DNA from 2 places in the Janthinobacterium sp. FW305-128 genome. Region 1 is predicted to be linked to the other one. Evidence: predicted binding sites of a transcription regulator. Region 1 holds the regulator's gene; the other holds the start of a gene.
The links. The regulator FNR, encoded in region 1, switches genes on or off when oxygen is low (the NO sensors DNR and NnrR bind a similar motif). The targets are predictions, from matches to a motif close to TTGATNNNNATCAA.

Region 1 (7,630 bases):
CGCAAAGCTACGAGGCGCAGTATCCGGGCAGCAAGGTGTCCCTGAACTTTGCCGCCTCGGGCGTGCTGCTGCAGCAGATCGTCAAGGGCGCGCCCGTCGACGTGTTTGCCTCTGCCGACCAGGAAACCATGGATGCGGCGCAAAAGCAGGGCCTGGTATTGCCGGTCGACCGCATGGACTTCGTCGGCAACAGCCTGGTGCTGATCGTGCCGCACGATAGCAAGCTGGGCATCAAAGCTTTGGCCGACCTGACGCACAAGGGCGTGACCCGCGTGGCCATCGCCAACCCGGCCAGCGTGCCCGTCGGCCGCTATTCGGAAGGCGCGCTGAAGAAGGCGAAGCTGTGGGAAGCCGTGCAGCCGAAAGCCATCGGCACGCAAAACGTGCGCCAGTCGCTCGACTATGTGGCGCGCGGCGAAGTCGATGCGGGCTTTGTCTACGCCACCGACGCGGCCATCATGAAAGACAAGGTGAACGTGGTGCTGGACGTGCCGCTCGACGCGCCCGTGCTGTACCCGATCGCCACCATCAAGGGCAGCGGCAATGCCGCCGAAGCGAAGCGCTTCGTCAGCTACCTGCAAACGGCGCCGGCGCAAGCCATCCTGGCCAAGTACGGCTTCAAGAAACCCTAACGCCACCGCGCCCGCATGGATATCGCCTGGACCGCGCTGGCCCTGTCGCTGAAAGTTGCGGCCTGGGCCACGGCGCTCAATTTGCTGTTCGGCATCGGTACGGGCTATCTGCTGGCGCGCACGCGTTTTCCCGGGCGCGAGCTGCTCGACGCCCTGTTGACCTTGCCAATGGTGATGCCGCCCACCGTGCTCGGCTATTACCTGCTGGTGCTGCTGGGTCGGCGCGGCACCTTGGGCATCTGGCTGCAGGACAACTTCGGCATCAACCTGATCTTTACGTGGCAGGGCGCCGTGATCGCTTCCACGGTGGTCGCCTTTCCCCTCGTCTTCAAGCCCGCGCGCGCCGCCTTCGAAGCGGTTGACGGGCAGCTCGAGCAGGCGGCCCGCGTGCTGGGCATTTCGGAGCTGGCGATTTTCTTCCGCGTCACCTTGCCGCTGGCCTGGCGCGGCATCCTGGCCGGCGTGCTGCTGGGCTTTGTGCGCGCGCTGGGCGAATTCGGCGCCACCCTGATGGTGGCCGGCAGCATTCCCGGCAAGACGCAGACTTTATCCGTCGCCGTGTATGAAGCCGTGCAGGCGGGCCAGGATGACGTGGCCAATACGCTGGTCGTGATTATCTCGCTAGTCTGCATCGTGGTGCTGCTGTCGGCTGGCCGCCTGGCGCCCGGGCGCGTCGCGCACAAATGAGGCCTATGATGACGTCCATGCAACTCGACCTTGACATTCGCGCTACCTTGCGCTCCGGCAAACGCCGTTTCGACCTGCACGTGCAATGCACCTCAGGCAGCCAGCGCATCGCCATGTATGGCCCGTCCGGCGCCGGCAAGAGCATGACCCTCAAAGCCATTGCCGGACTGTTTACACCGGACGCGGGCCATATCCGCCTGAACGGGCGTACCCTGTTCGATTCGGCCGCCGGCATCAACTTGCCGCCGCAGCAGCGCAATGTCGCCTACCTGTTCCAGGACTACGCGCTGTTCCCGCACCTGACGGTGCGCCAGAACGTGGGCTTCGGCCTGGCGCGCGGCTGGTTCAATCCGCGTGCGCGCGAAAAATTGCAGAGGGTCGAGCATTGGCTCGATGCATTCCACTTGCAGGAACTGGCGCACCAGTTTCCCGACGAGTTGTCCGGAGGCCAGCGCCAAAGGGTGGCGCTGGCGAGGGCGCTCGTGGCGGAACCGGCCGCGTTGCTGCTCGACGAGCCGTTCGCCGCCCTCGATCCGGCCCTGCGTGTCAAAATGCGCCTGGAACTGAGCCAGTGGCAGCAGCGCCTGGACGTGCCCATGATCCTGATCACCCATGATCCGGAAGATGCGCGCATCCTGGGCGAGCATGTGCTGTACTTGCGCGACGGACAGATCGATAACAGGGAAGAACACATGGCATTGGGTGAACGCATTGGATAAATCAGCGGCAGCGGAAATCGGCCTGCAAGGCTCGGTATGGATGACGGTGGGCGGCGAGCACCTGGGCGGCGCCGGCAGGGTGGAATTGCTGGGCGCCATCGCCGAGTGCGGCTCCATCACGCAGGCGGCCAAGCTGGTGAAGATGAGCTACAAGGCGGCCTGGGACGCGATCGACGCGATGAACAACCTGGCCGGCGAGCCGCTGGTCGAACGCCTGACGGGCGGCAAGGGCGGCGGCGGCACGCGGCTGACGCAACGGGGACGCCAGCTGGTCGACAATTTCCGCATCATCGAGCGCGAGCATGCGCGCTACCTGCGCCAGCTGGGCAGCCAGGCCGAAGGCATCGCCGACGATCTTTTACTCATACGGAGAATGGCCATGAAAACCACGGCACGCAACCAATTCCTGGGCAAGGTGGCCGAACTGAAACAGGGCGCCGTCAACGACGAAGTCACGCTGGAATTGCCCGGTGGCCAGCACATCGTGGCCATCGTCACGCAAGGCAGCAGCGCAAGTCTGGGCCTGGTGCCGGGCGCGGAAGCGTTTGCGCTGATCAAGGCATCGTCGATCATCCTCGTGGCCGACAGCGCAGGCGCGCGCTTTTCCGCACGCAACCAGCTGGCCGGGCAGGTGACGCGGGTGCAGACGGGCGCCGTCAACACGGAAGTGGTGCTGGACCTGCCGCGCGGCGGCACCATCGCCGCCATCATCACCAACCAGAGCAGCACCGAGCTGGGCATCGAGATCGGCAGCAAGGTGACGGCGATTTTCAAGGCGTCCAGCGTAATTCTGGGCGTGCCAGCGTAAATGGGGTAGGTCGGATTAGCGCGCAAGCGCGTAATCCGACAAGGTTCTGGGGTCTGACCCCAGTTTTACGTTGCAGGCTTAATCCTTCAGCCTGGACAACCAATCGGCCGCCGCCGCCAGCGCCTGCTCCAGTTCCTGCGCCGTCTGCGCCAGCAGCGCCGGCACCTCGTCGAGGCGGCCCGCATCGATGGCTTCCTCGGTGGCGAACGCGGTGCGGATCAGGCGTTTCGTGCCCAGGGTGCCGACGGAGCCGCGCACGCTGTGCAGGATGCGCGCCACGTCGCTGTGGCGGCCTGCCTGCAATGCTGTTTCGGCATCGCGCATGGGCGTCATGCCCTTGTTCAGCGCGTCTTCCACCATGCGCCGCAGCACGCCGCGCCCTTTCGCGTCGCGCCCCATCACGCGCATCAGCGGCGCCATGGAAAACACTTCCTCATCGGCGACGGGCGCCGGCCCCGCCGTCTGCACTGGCGGGCGCTTGGGCAGGTGGCGCAGGATCACTTCCATCATCTCTTCCACCACCACGGGCTTGGCGATGAAATCGCTGATGCCGGCCGTCATGCAGCGCTCGCGCTCGGACGCCAGCACGCCGGCCGTCATGGCGATCACGGGCAGGCTCAAGCGTAGTTCCGTGCGGATGATGTGGGTGGCGCTGAAGCCGTCCATGACGGGCATCTGCATGTCCATCAGCACGATGTCGTAGCGCAGCGCTTCCGTGCGCAGCCGTTCCACGGCCTGCAAGCCGTCGCCCACCACGTCGAGGGTGGCGCCCATGTGTTCGAGGATGCCGCGCGCCACGGCCTGGTTCAAATGGTTGTCTTCCACCAGCAGGAAATGCACGCCGGCCAGTTCCGTGCCCAGCGGCTGTTGCAGCATGCGCTGCTCGCCGCCGTCGTGCTTGGTAATCAGCGCCTGGTGCAGGGCGTCGAACAGGCTCGAGCCCGTGATCGGCTTCATCAGCACGACGTCGGCCTCGGCCGCGCTGGAGATTTCCTCCAGGTGGTTGCGGGCGAAGGCGTTGACCATCACCACGATGGGCTGGCGCTGGCCGCTGGCTGCCTGGCGGATGGCCTTGGCCGTGGCCAGGCCGTCCATCACGGGCATGTGCCAGTCGGCCAGCACCACGTCGTACGGCTGCTGCTGCGCCAGGCGCTCGCGGTACAGTTCGATAGCGGCAAAGCCGGAGTCCACTTCGTCGGCCAGCCAGCCCCACGCCTCGATCAGCTTGACGATCAGTTCGCGCGTGGTGCGGTTGTCGTCGGCCACCAGCAGGCGCAGCTGGCCCAGGGTCGGCGTGCGCCGCGTTTCGGCCGGCTGCGCCAGCATCTCGAACGGCACGCTGAACCAGAAGCGGCTGCCCTTGCCTTCGCTGCTGGCGACGGCGATGTCGCCGCCCATCATGTGGATCAGCTGTTTGCTGATGGCCAGGCCCAGGCCCGTGCCGCCGAAGCGCCGCGTGATGCTCTGGTCGCCCTGCGAAAACGCGGCAAACAGCTGCTGTTGCTGCAGTTCCGTCATGCCGATGCCCGTGTCGCGCACTTCGAAGCGCAGCCAGGCACGGCCGTTGTCCTTCTCGGCCAGGCTGACGGCCACCACCACTTCGCCGCTCTCGGTAAACTTGATGGCGTTGCCAGCCAGGTTGACGAGGATTTGCTGCAGGCGCTGGGCGTCGCCCATGAGGCGGCGCGGCACGTCGGGTTCGACGGCAATCGCCAGCTCCAGTTCCTTTTCGCCCGCATTCATCGTCATCGTCGTGGCCAGCGTGTTCATGACTTCGTCGAGGTCGAATTCGACGGGCGACAATTCCATGCGGCGTGCCTCGATCTTCGAATAATCGAGCACGTCGTTGAGGATGCCCAGCAGCGACTGGCCCGCCACGCGCACCATGGTCAGATACTTGCGCTGTTCCGTATCGAGCTTGGTATTGCCCAGCAAATACACCATGCCCAGCACGGCATTGAGGGGCGTGCGGATTTCATGGCTCATGTTCGCCACGAAATCGCTCTTCGCGCGGTTGGCCGCCTCGGCCCGGTCGCGCTCCTGTTCCAGCTCCGCCGCGCGCGATTCGAGCTCCTGCTGCAAGCGGTCGCGCTCGCTCATCAGGCCGTTGAACGCTTCCGTCAGCTCGCCGATCTCGTCGCGCTGCTGCACGGGCACGGGAGTGAAACGGCTGCCGCTGGTGCGCAGCGCCTGCAGGGTGTCGCGCAGGCGCACCAGCGGCGAGAGCAGGCGCACGGTGACCCAGCCCAGCACGGCTGCGGCCAGCAGCGAGGCGAGGATGCTCCACAGCACCAGCCGGTACAGCACGCCGTCGAACGGTTCGAAGGCGTCGTCGAGGGGCAGCGAGGCGGCCAGCAGCCAATTTACGGATTTCAGGCGCTTGAAGCTGTTGACGGCCGTGATGCCGCGGCTGTTGGTGCTGACCATGGTGCCTTCGCCATCGTCCTTCAGCAGCCGGGTGGTCGTCAGGTTGGCGTTCGGCAGGCGCGGCTGCAGCAAACGGCTGGTGTCGGGATGCAGCACATAGCGCGGCACGGCGCCGCGCGTGAGGACGAAGTAATAGCCGCTCTTGCCGATCTTTTCCGAGCGCAACCTCCCCAGCAGGTTATCCTTGTACAGGCGCAGCACGCCGATCACCACGCCGGCCACCTGGCCATCGGCGCCCAGCACGGGCGCGACCATCTGCACGATGGGCATGCCGCTCGATTTGCCCAGCATCGGCTCGGTGATCATGGGCTGGCGCGTGCGCAGCACGGTCTGGAAATACTCGCGCTCGGCGACGTTGATGCCGGCGCGCCCCGCCACTTCCGGCATGTCGGCCACGACGGCGCCGTGCGCGTCGAGCACCAGCACGTCGTCGAACAGCACCAGCATCGAGCGGCGCGAATAGTAGTCGCGCAGTTGGGCGGGCTGGGTGATCAGTTCCGGCGGCTGCTGCCGTGCCGTCAGGGTGACGATCTGCAGCAGCATGCCCAGCTTGTCGTCGAGCTCGGCGGCGGTGCGGCTGATCAGGGACGACTGCTGGCTCAACAGTACCTTGGTGAAATCGTCGCGCATGTGCTGCACCTGGATCATGGTGACCAGCGCGATCATGGCGATCGAGGTCAGGCTGGTGGCCAGCGCGACTTTTGCTTTGATGCCGAGAGGCTTCATGATTTCCTTTTCAGTACCGGGCGGCACAGGCGGCAGATAATGCTGTCAGGAATTTTCCTATCAATACCCCAGCTTGGCAAGCGCCGCCACGCAAATTGCCCTCTCCGCATGGGCTTTTGACGATGTTGCCATATAATTAAAGTCGGAACGTAGTTTATTCAGCGAAATTGCGGTGAAATTGGCACACGGCAACCCTGTATGCAGTAAACTTGTTGTTGCATTTTCTAAAAGGTACCGACATGACTGAAGCGCTACTCACTCCAACCTCGCCCACAGTGACCGTGGAAGCGTTGCGTGCGCGATGCTCGACCTGCAGCATGCATCAATTGTGTCTGCCGATGGGCCTCGACGTGGGCGACATGGACAGACTGGACCAGATCATTGGCCGCCGCCGCAAGATCGTGCGCGGCGCTTCGCTGTTCCGCATCGGCGACTCGTTCCAGAACCTGTATGCGATCCGTCTGGGCCACTTCAAGACCTACCAGATCAATCCGGGCGGCGAAGAGCAGGTGACGGGTTTCCAGATGGCGGGCGAACTGCTGGGCATGGACGCCATCAGCGCCGACCGCCACCACTGTAATGCGGTGGCGCTGGAAGACAGCGAAGTGTGTGAAATCCCGTTTTCCAGCCTGGAACAATTGCTGGGTAATATGCCGACCCTGCTGCGCCATTTCCACCGCATGATGAGCCAGGAAATCACGCGCGAGCAAAGTGTCATGCTGTTGCTGGGCAATATGCAGGCGACGCAGCGTTTTGCCGCCTTTATCGTCAACCTGGCGTCGCGCTATGAAGCGCGCGGCTATTCGGCCAGCAAATTTCAGTTGCGCATGTCGCGCGAGGAAATCGGCAACTACTTGGGCCTGACCATCGAAAGCGTCAGCCGTTTATTGTCGAAATTCAAGAAGGAAGGCTGGCTGCGCGTCTCCAACCGCGAGATCGAGATCTTGCAGCCGGCCAAGCTGAAAGCCATTACAGCCGGCACCGACGTCTGCAAGTAACAGCACCGTCAAAACCTACTGCGCGTCGTGCTTTGCGGCCTGCGATGCTCGCTGTGCTATAGCACAGCTGTGCTTCTCAGCCACAAATCACTGCCGCTCGCTACGGTTTTTTCCCGGCGCTGTACGTTATAACTCTTCATCCGCATGCAGCGCGATGCTGCGTTGCACGGGCCAGGTCCAGATGCCGGACAGGCGCCACTCGCGTTTGTCGTTTTCCACCAGCACTTGCCAGCGGCTGCGCTCGAGCATCGGCAGCGCCACGGAAAAATTGCCGGCCGCATCGGGCTGCACCAGCAGCTTGATATCCTTTTCCGGCAGGGTCGCATGCGCCAGGTGCAGCTGCAAAGGCCCCTGGTACGCCTTGCCGAAGCTGTGCACGGAGCCGCTCAGGCGCGCTGCAGCGACGTCATACGACAGGGTCGTGTCCATGGCCAGGTCGCTGGCGATCGTGTCGCGCTTCAAATCCTGGTTGATCGCCTTGCCCTGCTTGTAATAGTCGCCCACCACCAGCGCGTCGGGCTGCGTAAACGCGATATAGCCCATGAAGCTGCCGACGACCACGGACAGGCCGGGACCGATCATCAGCAGCCATGGCCAGCGATGCTTGTACCACGGGGCAACGGGAGGTTGCAG
Region 2 (7,630 bases), on a different contig from region 1:
ATATTATTCGACATCTTCAAATGAGGTTAAACAGAGCTTGCCCTTGTGTTCGGAAACAGCCGCTGTAAATAAACGGGAGTCGTCCAGCATGACGTCAGTACGGCTCAGACTGACGGGAATCACGTCGCCCACGCGCAGGTCGAACAAGGCGCCCAGCTGCATCTGCTTGCTGACCAGCCGGCCTTCCAGGGTCACTTGCAGGCGCGAAGCGAGCGGGCGCACGCTGCCGCGCAAGGCTTTCTTCGCTTGCGCGCGTTCGGGCAGCAGGCCGCGCAGCACATCGGCCATCAGGCGCTTGTCCAGCGAGAACCAGAACTGGCCGCTCTGCCCCGCCTCGACGTCGCTGAGCGACACGGTGACGATCCAGCTGCCGCGCGCCGGGTGCACGCCGGACTGCACGGCCACCTCGGCACTGGTGTCGATGTCGCTGCTCTTGCCCAGGATTTGCAGATTCTTGTGGATGCGCGTGAACAAACTGTTCACCAACTGTTGTCCCAGCACCACAGCGAGGCGCTCTTCCGTGGCCGTCACGCGCACTTGCGCCGGATCGGGCAGCGCGCCCTTGGCGCCGGCACTACCGTAGCGATAGTTCAGCACGCTCAAGAGGATCTGCCGTTCGAGCGCAAAGCCCGGCTGACCGGCCGGCGTGGAAAAACTCAGCCAGCGATTCGCGCTGTCCTCGTTCTCCACGCGCGACAAGGTCACGGCATCGATCTGGAAATTGCCCCAGTAGCGCCGGCTCATCGGCTGGCGCAGGGCCACGGCCAGGTCGTCGCGCAGCTGGGCGCCGAATACATGCAGCAAATGGACAGGACGTCCAAGCAGACAGGAATCGAGGACTTGATGGCGCGCAGTTTGATCTGTCTTGGTAATGATTGTCATGTAGTGGTCATGTCGGTATTGCGGTGGCAGAACAAATTATACGGATCGCCCGAAATTAAATACAGCATCATCTTGGCCTTGCCAACCGGCCGGCCGGCGAGCAAACGATTGCGCATCGTATCGCATGCTGGATGACTACGGTGCTGAACAATACATGAAAAAGCAAAATATTGCCATGTATCAATATTCCTTGAGGCAATCCTCTCTTTACTTTATAGTTGCCTCGAGGTAAGCTTATAGCGAGAAAAAAGTGATTTGCAGTGCGCCATTCCGCTTACCTGATTCCGGTTTTTATGGCAGTTTCCAGCCCCTCTTATTGCCACCAGAAGAAACTTTTATCAGATAATTATTAGTTATCATGGCCATGTAAATCATTCGGCGCGGTTCTGCCGGGTTTGTTGAATCTGCTTGAGCGGATGGTGTGGCAACTGATAAAACTGATGGGCCCTGTCAATTGGGCCGGGCAAGATGGCATTGGATGTAATGCCTGCCGGAATGGCAACACCAGTAATTTCTGATTGATACGTCACCGCATATTGAAAGTAGAGGGCAAGATGAGCAACGAACTCGCAGGTCTGATCAAGGCCGATCTGGCAGCACTGAGCAATGACGCGCGCGCCCTGGGCGCCAGCATCGCGCCGGCCGCCCAGTTCGGCGCACCGGAACAATCCGGCTTCTCGTTTGCGCAAAGCATGAAAGACGCCATCGGCAAGGTCAACGGCGATGACCGCATGGCTGCACAAAAAATGAGCGACGTCGACAGCGGCAAGAGCGACGACATGGTCGGCGCCATGCTGGCCAGCCAGGAAGCGAGCCTGTCCTTTTCCATGTTGATGCAAGTGCGCAACAAGGTCATGGGCGCGGTCGACGAACTCATCAAACTGCCTCTGTAATCTTCACGTCCTGATCCACGCCCAGCCTCCCAGCGAAAGTTACCCCAAGTGATTACCACCATGAAGTCCGCATTTGCGCGCTGGCGCCCTGGCGCCCAGCCCGCCATCCCGCCCGCCCTGCTGAAAAACCTGGTTCCCATCGTCGTGCTGGCCATCGGCATCACCGCCATGGTGACCATGTATGCCTGGCGCGACCAGGCCAACTACAAGCCGGTGTTTGGCGCGCGCGAAAAAGTGGCCGTGACGGACATGATGGCCACCCTGGACGCCGAACACATCCCCTACCGTTTGCATCCGGACAGCGGCCAGGTGCTGGTGCCCGACGCCATGCTGGGCAAGGTACGCATGCTGCTCGCCTCGAAGGGCGTGACGGCGCAGCTGCCGGCCGGCCTGGAACTGATGGACAAGAATGACCCGCTGGGCGTATCGCAATTCGTGCAGGACGTGCGCTTCCGCCGCGGCCTGGAAGGCGAACTCGCGCAAAGCATCATGACGATGGACGCGATCGCTTCGGCGCGCGTCCATCTGTCGATTGCCAAGTCGACGTCGTTCGTCGCCAGCGACGGCGACAAATCGTCGGCTTCCATCGTCGTGGCGCTGAAACCGGGCCGCACCCTGGCGCCGGAACAGATCGCCGCCGTCATCAACATGGTGGCCGGCAGCGTCGCCAGCCTGGCGCCCACGCGCGTGAGCCTGGTCGACCAGGGCGGCAACCTGCTGTCCTCGCACGTCGACCTGACGGACGGTTTCGATGCGTCGGCCGCCGGCAATGAAGGCGCGAAACGCTTTCAGGATGAAATCCGCCGCAACGTCACGGGCTTGCTCGGCCCCGTCATCGGCGAAGACAACTTCAAGCTCAGCGTGACGGCCGCCGTGAACAACGACCGCGTGGACGAAACGCTGGAAAAATACGGCGAAGCGCCGAAAGTGACGAGCGAAGCGATGCGCGAAGAGCAGGAACGCAACCGCACCGTGGCCGGCATTCCCGGCAGCCTGTCGAACCGTCCGCCAGCGGCCGCCGTGCCGGCACCGGCCGACGCCGCCGGCGCCGCGCCCGCCGATGGCGCGCCGAAGCCGTCCGACGACGGCACGGCCCGCAAGAACGCCACCACGCGCCAGTACGCGTATGACCGCAGCATCACGCAGATCAAGCGCAGCCGTGGCCGCCTGGAAAAACTCAGCGTCGCCGTCGTCCTCAACAGCGCCGCCGCACCGAACCCGAAAACGGGCTGGACACCAGCCGAACTGGGCAATATCGAAAAAATGCTCAACAGCGGCCTGGGCATCAACGCCCAGCGCGGCGACAGCCTGAGCCTGACGGCGCTGCCCTTCCCTGCCAAGCCGCCTGTGGCGCAATGGTGGGAAGAGCGCGACACCGTCGTCGATTTCAGCAGCTGGCTGCTGTACGCCCTGGGCGCCGTGCTCGGCTACTTCCTGATCCTGCGTCCGCTGCTGCGCCTGCTGACCACGCGCCTGGCGCCGCCGGCACTGAAACAGCTCGATCCGGCCCTGGCGCTGGGCGGCAGCAACGCCGCCGCCGGTGCCAATGGCGTGACCGCCGCCGGCGCGCCGGCCTTGGGCGTGAATGGCAGCCCGCTGGCGCTCGAGGGCGAAGCCGCCGCCGGCAACGCCATGCCGGTCGTGCCGCTGCTGGAAAATTATGACTTGCCGCCACCAGGCTCGGCGGTCGACGTGATGGTCGACCACCTGAAAGTGCTGGCGGAAAAAGAACCCGAGCGTGTCGCCGAAGTCGTCAAACAATGGATGCAGAAAAATGGCCGAACTCAACAACAGTAATCCCTCCGACGGCGCCGAATACGAAAGCGCCAGCCTGAACCCAGTGGAACAGGCCGCCATCGTGCTGCTGAGCATCGGCGAAGAACAGGCCGCCAATGTGCTGCGCTGCCTGTCGCGCGAAGAATTGCTGGAAGTCACGCAAGTGATGTCGCGCATGAGCGGCATCAAGGTCGAATCCGTGAAAACGGCCATGCAGACCTTCTTCGACGACTACCGCCAGCAAAGCGGCGTGCACGGCGCCTCGCGCAGCTACCTGAAGCGCTCGCTGGACATGGCGCTGGGCAGCGATATCGCAAATAGCGTGCTCAACAACATTTACGGCGACGCCATCCGCCCCAAAATGGCGCGCCTGCAATGGGCCTCGCCAAAATGGCTGGCCGAATACATCGTCAACGAGCACGTGCAGATGCAAGCCGTGTTCCTGGCCTTCCTGCCGCCCGCGCTGGCCGGCCAGATCCTCGACGCCCTGCCCGCCGAAGGCCGCGACCTGGTCTTGCTGAACCTGGCGCGCCTGGACGAGATCGACCGCGACCTGCTGGTCGAGCTCGACGAACTGGTGGGCCGCTGCCTGGGCGCGCTCGACACGCAAAGCACCAGCGTCGAGGGCATCCGCCAGGCGGCCGAGATTCTCAACCGCATGCCGGGCAACCGCGCCGCGCTGGTCGAACTGCTGCGCGCGCACGACCCGGACGTCGTGTCGGAAATCGAACTGAGCATGTACGACTTCCTGATCCTGGCCACGCAGAGCGATGTCACGCTCACGCGCATCCTGGAAGACGTGCCGATGGAACAGTGGGCCATCGCCCTCAAGGGCGCGGAACCGTCGATCCGCGACGCCGTGCTGAAAACCATGCCGCGCCGCCAGGCGCAGAGTTTCGAAGACATGATGCGCCGCTCCGGCCCCGTGCCCCTGTCGCGCATCGAACAGACGCGTCAGGAAATCATGGCCACCGTCAAAGGCCTCGCCGATGCGGGCGAGATCGAAGTGCAACTGTTTGCCGAAGCGGTGATCGAATGAAACACTTCCGCTCGTATCGTTTCCCGCCGCTGTCGCAATTCATCGCCGCCGGCCAGCGTGCCTCCAACGAGGACACGGATGGCCAGTGGCAGGCGTCCGTCTCGGAAGGCTTCGAGCAGGGCCAGCGCGACGGCTACGAAGTGGGCCTGGTGCAAGGCCAGCAGGACGGCTACGACGCCGGGCGCAGCGATGGCATGGCGCAGGGCCGCGAAGAAGGCCGCAATGAAACCCTGGTGGCGCTGGACCGCCTGGCCCGCCCCGTCGACGCCATCCTGCGCGACCTGAAGAAAGTGCGCGCCGATTACCGCGAAGCGCAGCGCAAGGAAGTGGTCGACCTGGTGGCCAAGGTGGCGCGCCAGGTGATCCGCGCGGAACTGGCGCTGCAGCCGGTGCAATTGCTGGCCCTGGTCGACGAGACCCTGGCCTCGATGCCGCCCACGCGCGAGGAAATCGACGTCTTCCTCAATCCGGAAGAACTCAAACGCATCAGCGAACTCGATCCGAAGCGCGCCAAGCGCTGGAACCTGATCGCCGACGCGCGCCTCGACGCGGGCGAATGCCGCATCAAGGCCGGCGACAATGAAGTCGACGCGGGCTGCCATCAGCGCCTGTCGGCCTGCATGGAGCAGGTCAGCAGCCACCTGGCGCTGGCCGCCGAACACGCAGACCACGGCGCGCCTGCATGATCGCCGACACGCTGCGCAGCTTCGAGATCGGCGACATCCCGGTCGCGACACCCACCGGCCGCCTGGTCGGCGCCTCCGGCCTGCTGCTGGAAAGCGCCGGCTGCCGCCTGCACACGGGCCAGCGTTGTCAAATTGAAACAGTCAATGGCGAATGGCTCGATGCGCAAGTCGTCGGCTTCCGCGAAAAACTGTCGTATTTAATGCCGTTCAAGAAGGCGACGGGCCTGACCACGGGTGCCAGAGTCCTGCCCCTGCCCGACAAGGCCAGCCTGCAGATCGGCCCGTCGTGGCTGGGCCGCATGGTCAATGGCCTGGGCGAGCCGATCGACGACCTGGGCCGCCTCGGCGGCGAACACATCCTGGAAGTGACGCCGCCGAAGATCAATCCCCTGAAGAAACAACCGGTGGTCGAACCGCTGGACGTGGGCGTGCGGGCGATTAACAGCATGCTGACCCTGGGCAAGGGCCAGCGCGTGGGCCTGATGGCCGGCTCCGGCGTGGGCAAGAGCGTGCTGCTGGGCCTGATCACGCGCCAGACCGTGGCCGATGTCGTCGTCGTCGGCCTGATCGGCGAGCGGGGCCGCGAAGTGCGCGAATTCGTGGAAAAGTCGCTCGGCGCCGAAGGCTTGAAAAAGGCCGTGCTGGTGATCGCGCCGGCCGACGAATCGCCCTTGATGCGCATCATGGCCACCGAACTGTGCCATTCGATCGCCGCCCATTACCGCGACCAGGGCAAGCACGTGCTGCTGCTGGTCGACTCGCTCACGCGCTATGCGATGGCCTTGCGCGAAGTGGCGCTGGCCCTGGGCGAGCCGCCGGCCACGCGCGGCTACCCGCCGTCCGTGTTTTCGAACCTGCCGCAACTGGTGGAAAGCGCCGGCAACGGCGCCCACCCGGAAGGCAGCATGAGCGCCATCTACACGGTGCTGGCCGAAGGCGACGACCAGCAGGACCCCGTGGTCGATACGGCGCGCGCGATTCTCGACGGCCACATCGTGCTCACGCGCGAACTGGCCGAGCGGGGCCACTACCCCGCCATCGATATCGCCGCCTCGATCAGCCGCTGCATGGCGCAGGTGATCACGCCCCCCCACATGCAGGCGGCGCGCGCGCTGAAAGCGTCGATGGCGCGCCATGCGCGCGTGCGCGACCTGATCCCGCTGGGCGCCTACGTGCCCGGCGCCGACCCGATCACCGACCGCGCCGTGCAGTTGCACGCGCCCATCGAAGCCTTCCTGTGCCAGGGCACCAAGGAAGAGGCGCCGATGGGGCCGTGCATCGAACAACTTGAACAGATCATGGCCTAGGAGCATACGTGAGCGACGCGCATACCATCCGCAACCTGACCACCCTGGTCGGCCTGCGCAGCACCGAAGTGGAACGCCTGCAAGGCGAAATGGCGGCGCAGACGGCCGTGCGCGAGCGCTACCAGAAAAATCTGGAACGCCTGACGGGTCTGTACACGGATAGCGGCCCCAGCGGCGCCCTGCCCCTGGCCCTGTCCGTCAACTGCGGCAACTTCAAGCAAGCCGTCATGCAGATGGCCGACCAGCACCGTACCGACCTGCATTTACACGAGGCCAACATGGCCGTCTCGCAACGCGCGCTCAATACGGCCTGGGCCAAGCGCGAAGTGCTGGACCAGGTGCTGACGCAAAAACAAAAACATGTTGCAAATGAGCAACAACGTGTCGATGCCAAGCGGCAAGACGAGCTGGCGACGCAATTCTGGTTCCGCGGACAGGTAAAATGAGGTTGGTGTAAGTTTCTTTCAGGAAAACTTCACAAAACGGGAATGGGGGTCGCCTTGTACCGGTATATCCCTTTATTCAGGAGTCTGGCATGGCAAACGTAATTACTGCACCGCAATACGATCCGCTCGTCACTGCAAAAAACCTGGCTACCAAGTCGGTCGCGGCGCAGCAGGACAAATTGACTAAGCAAACCGCACTGGCCAACACCACGGCCGCGGCGCTGAACAACCTGAAGCTGGCCATGAGCGCCTTCCAAAGTACGATGACGACCATGAGCAGCAGCAAGTCGCTGCTGAGCCAGTCCGCCACCTTCAGCAATACCGCCTATGGCAGCGGCACGGCCGATGCCACGGCAGTTGCCGGCAGCTATTCCTTTTTCGTGCAGCAACTGGCCACAGCCAGCCAGACTTCGTACAGCGGCCTCGCCAGCAGCCCCGCCGCCGGCAGCGGCACGCTGGCCGTGCGGATCGGCGATCCGCTGGCCCCCGTCACCGCAGACAACAGCTTTGACATCGACCTGAGTGCCGCCGACAAGGATGCCGACGGCAACCTGACGCCGCAGGAAATCGCCGCCGCCATCAATGGCAACAGCAAGAACAA

Region 2: a site for FNR is predicted at 1,053-1,066, ahead of IGS60_RS16635 (FliM/FliN family flagellar motor switch protein). Genes of this name have one in related genera too.

The regions. Positions count from the first base shown of each region.
Region 1 is NZ_JACYMK010000004.1:364,734-372,363, forward strand. Features, by position in the region: gene modA (molybdate ABC transporter substrate-binding protein) at 1-632, shown strand, start outside; gene modB (molybdate ABC transporter permease subunit) at 648-1,319, shown strand; gene IGS60_RS11555 (ABC transporter ATP-binding protein) at 1,337-2,038, shown strand; gene IGS60_RS11560 (TOBE domain-containing protein) at 2,079-2,846, shown strand; gene IGS60_RS11565 (response regulator) at 2,925-5,999, opposite strand; gene fnr (fumarate/nitrate reduction transcriptional regulator Fnr) at 6,239-6,997, shown strand; gene IGS60_RS11575 (FixH family protein) at 7,124-7,630, opposite strand, start outside.
Region 2 is NZ_JACYMK010000007.1:246,835-254,464, reverse strand. Features, by position in the region: gene IGS60_RS16640 (FliM/FliN family flagellar motor switch protein) at 1-2, opposite strand, end outside; gene IGS60_RS16635 (FliM/FliN family flagellar motor switch protein) at 4-882, opposite strand; gene IGS60_RS16630 (flagellar hook-basal body complex protein FliE) at 1,437-1,775, shown strand; gene fliF (flagellar basal-body MS-ring/collar protein FliF) at 1,836-3,572, shown strand; gene IGS60_RS16620 (flagellar motor switch protein FliG) at 3,550-4,590, shown strand; gene fliH (flagellar assembly protein FliH) at 4,587-5,276, shown strand; gene fliI (flagellar protein export ATPase FliI) at 5,273-6,583, shown strand; gene IGS60_RS16605 (flagellar export protein FliJ) at 6,592-7,029, shown strand; gene fliD (flagellar filament capping protein FliD) at 7,119-7,630, shown strand, end outside.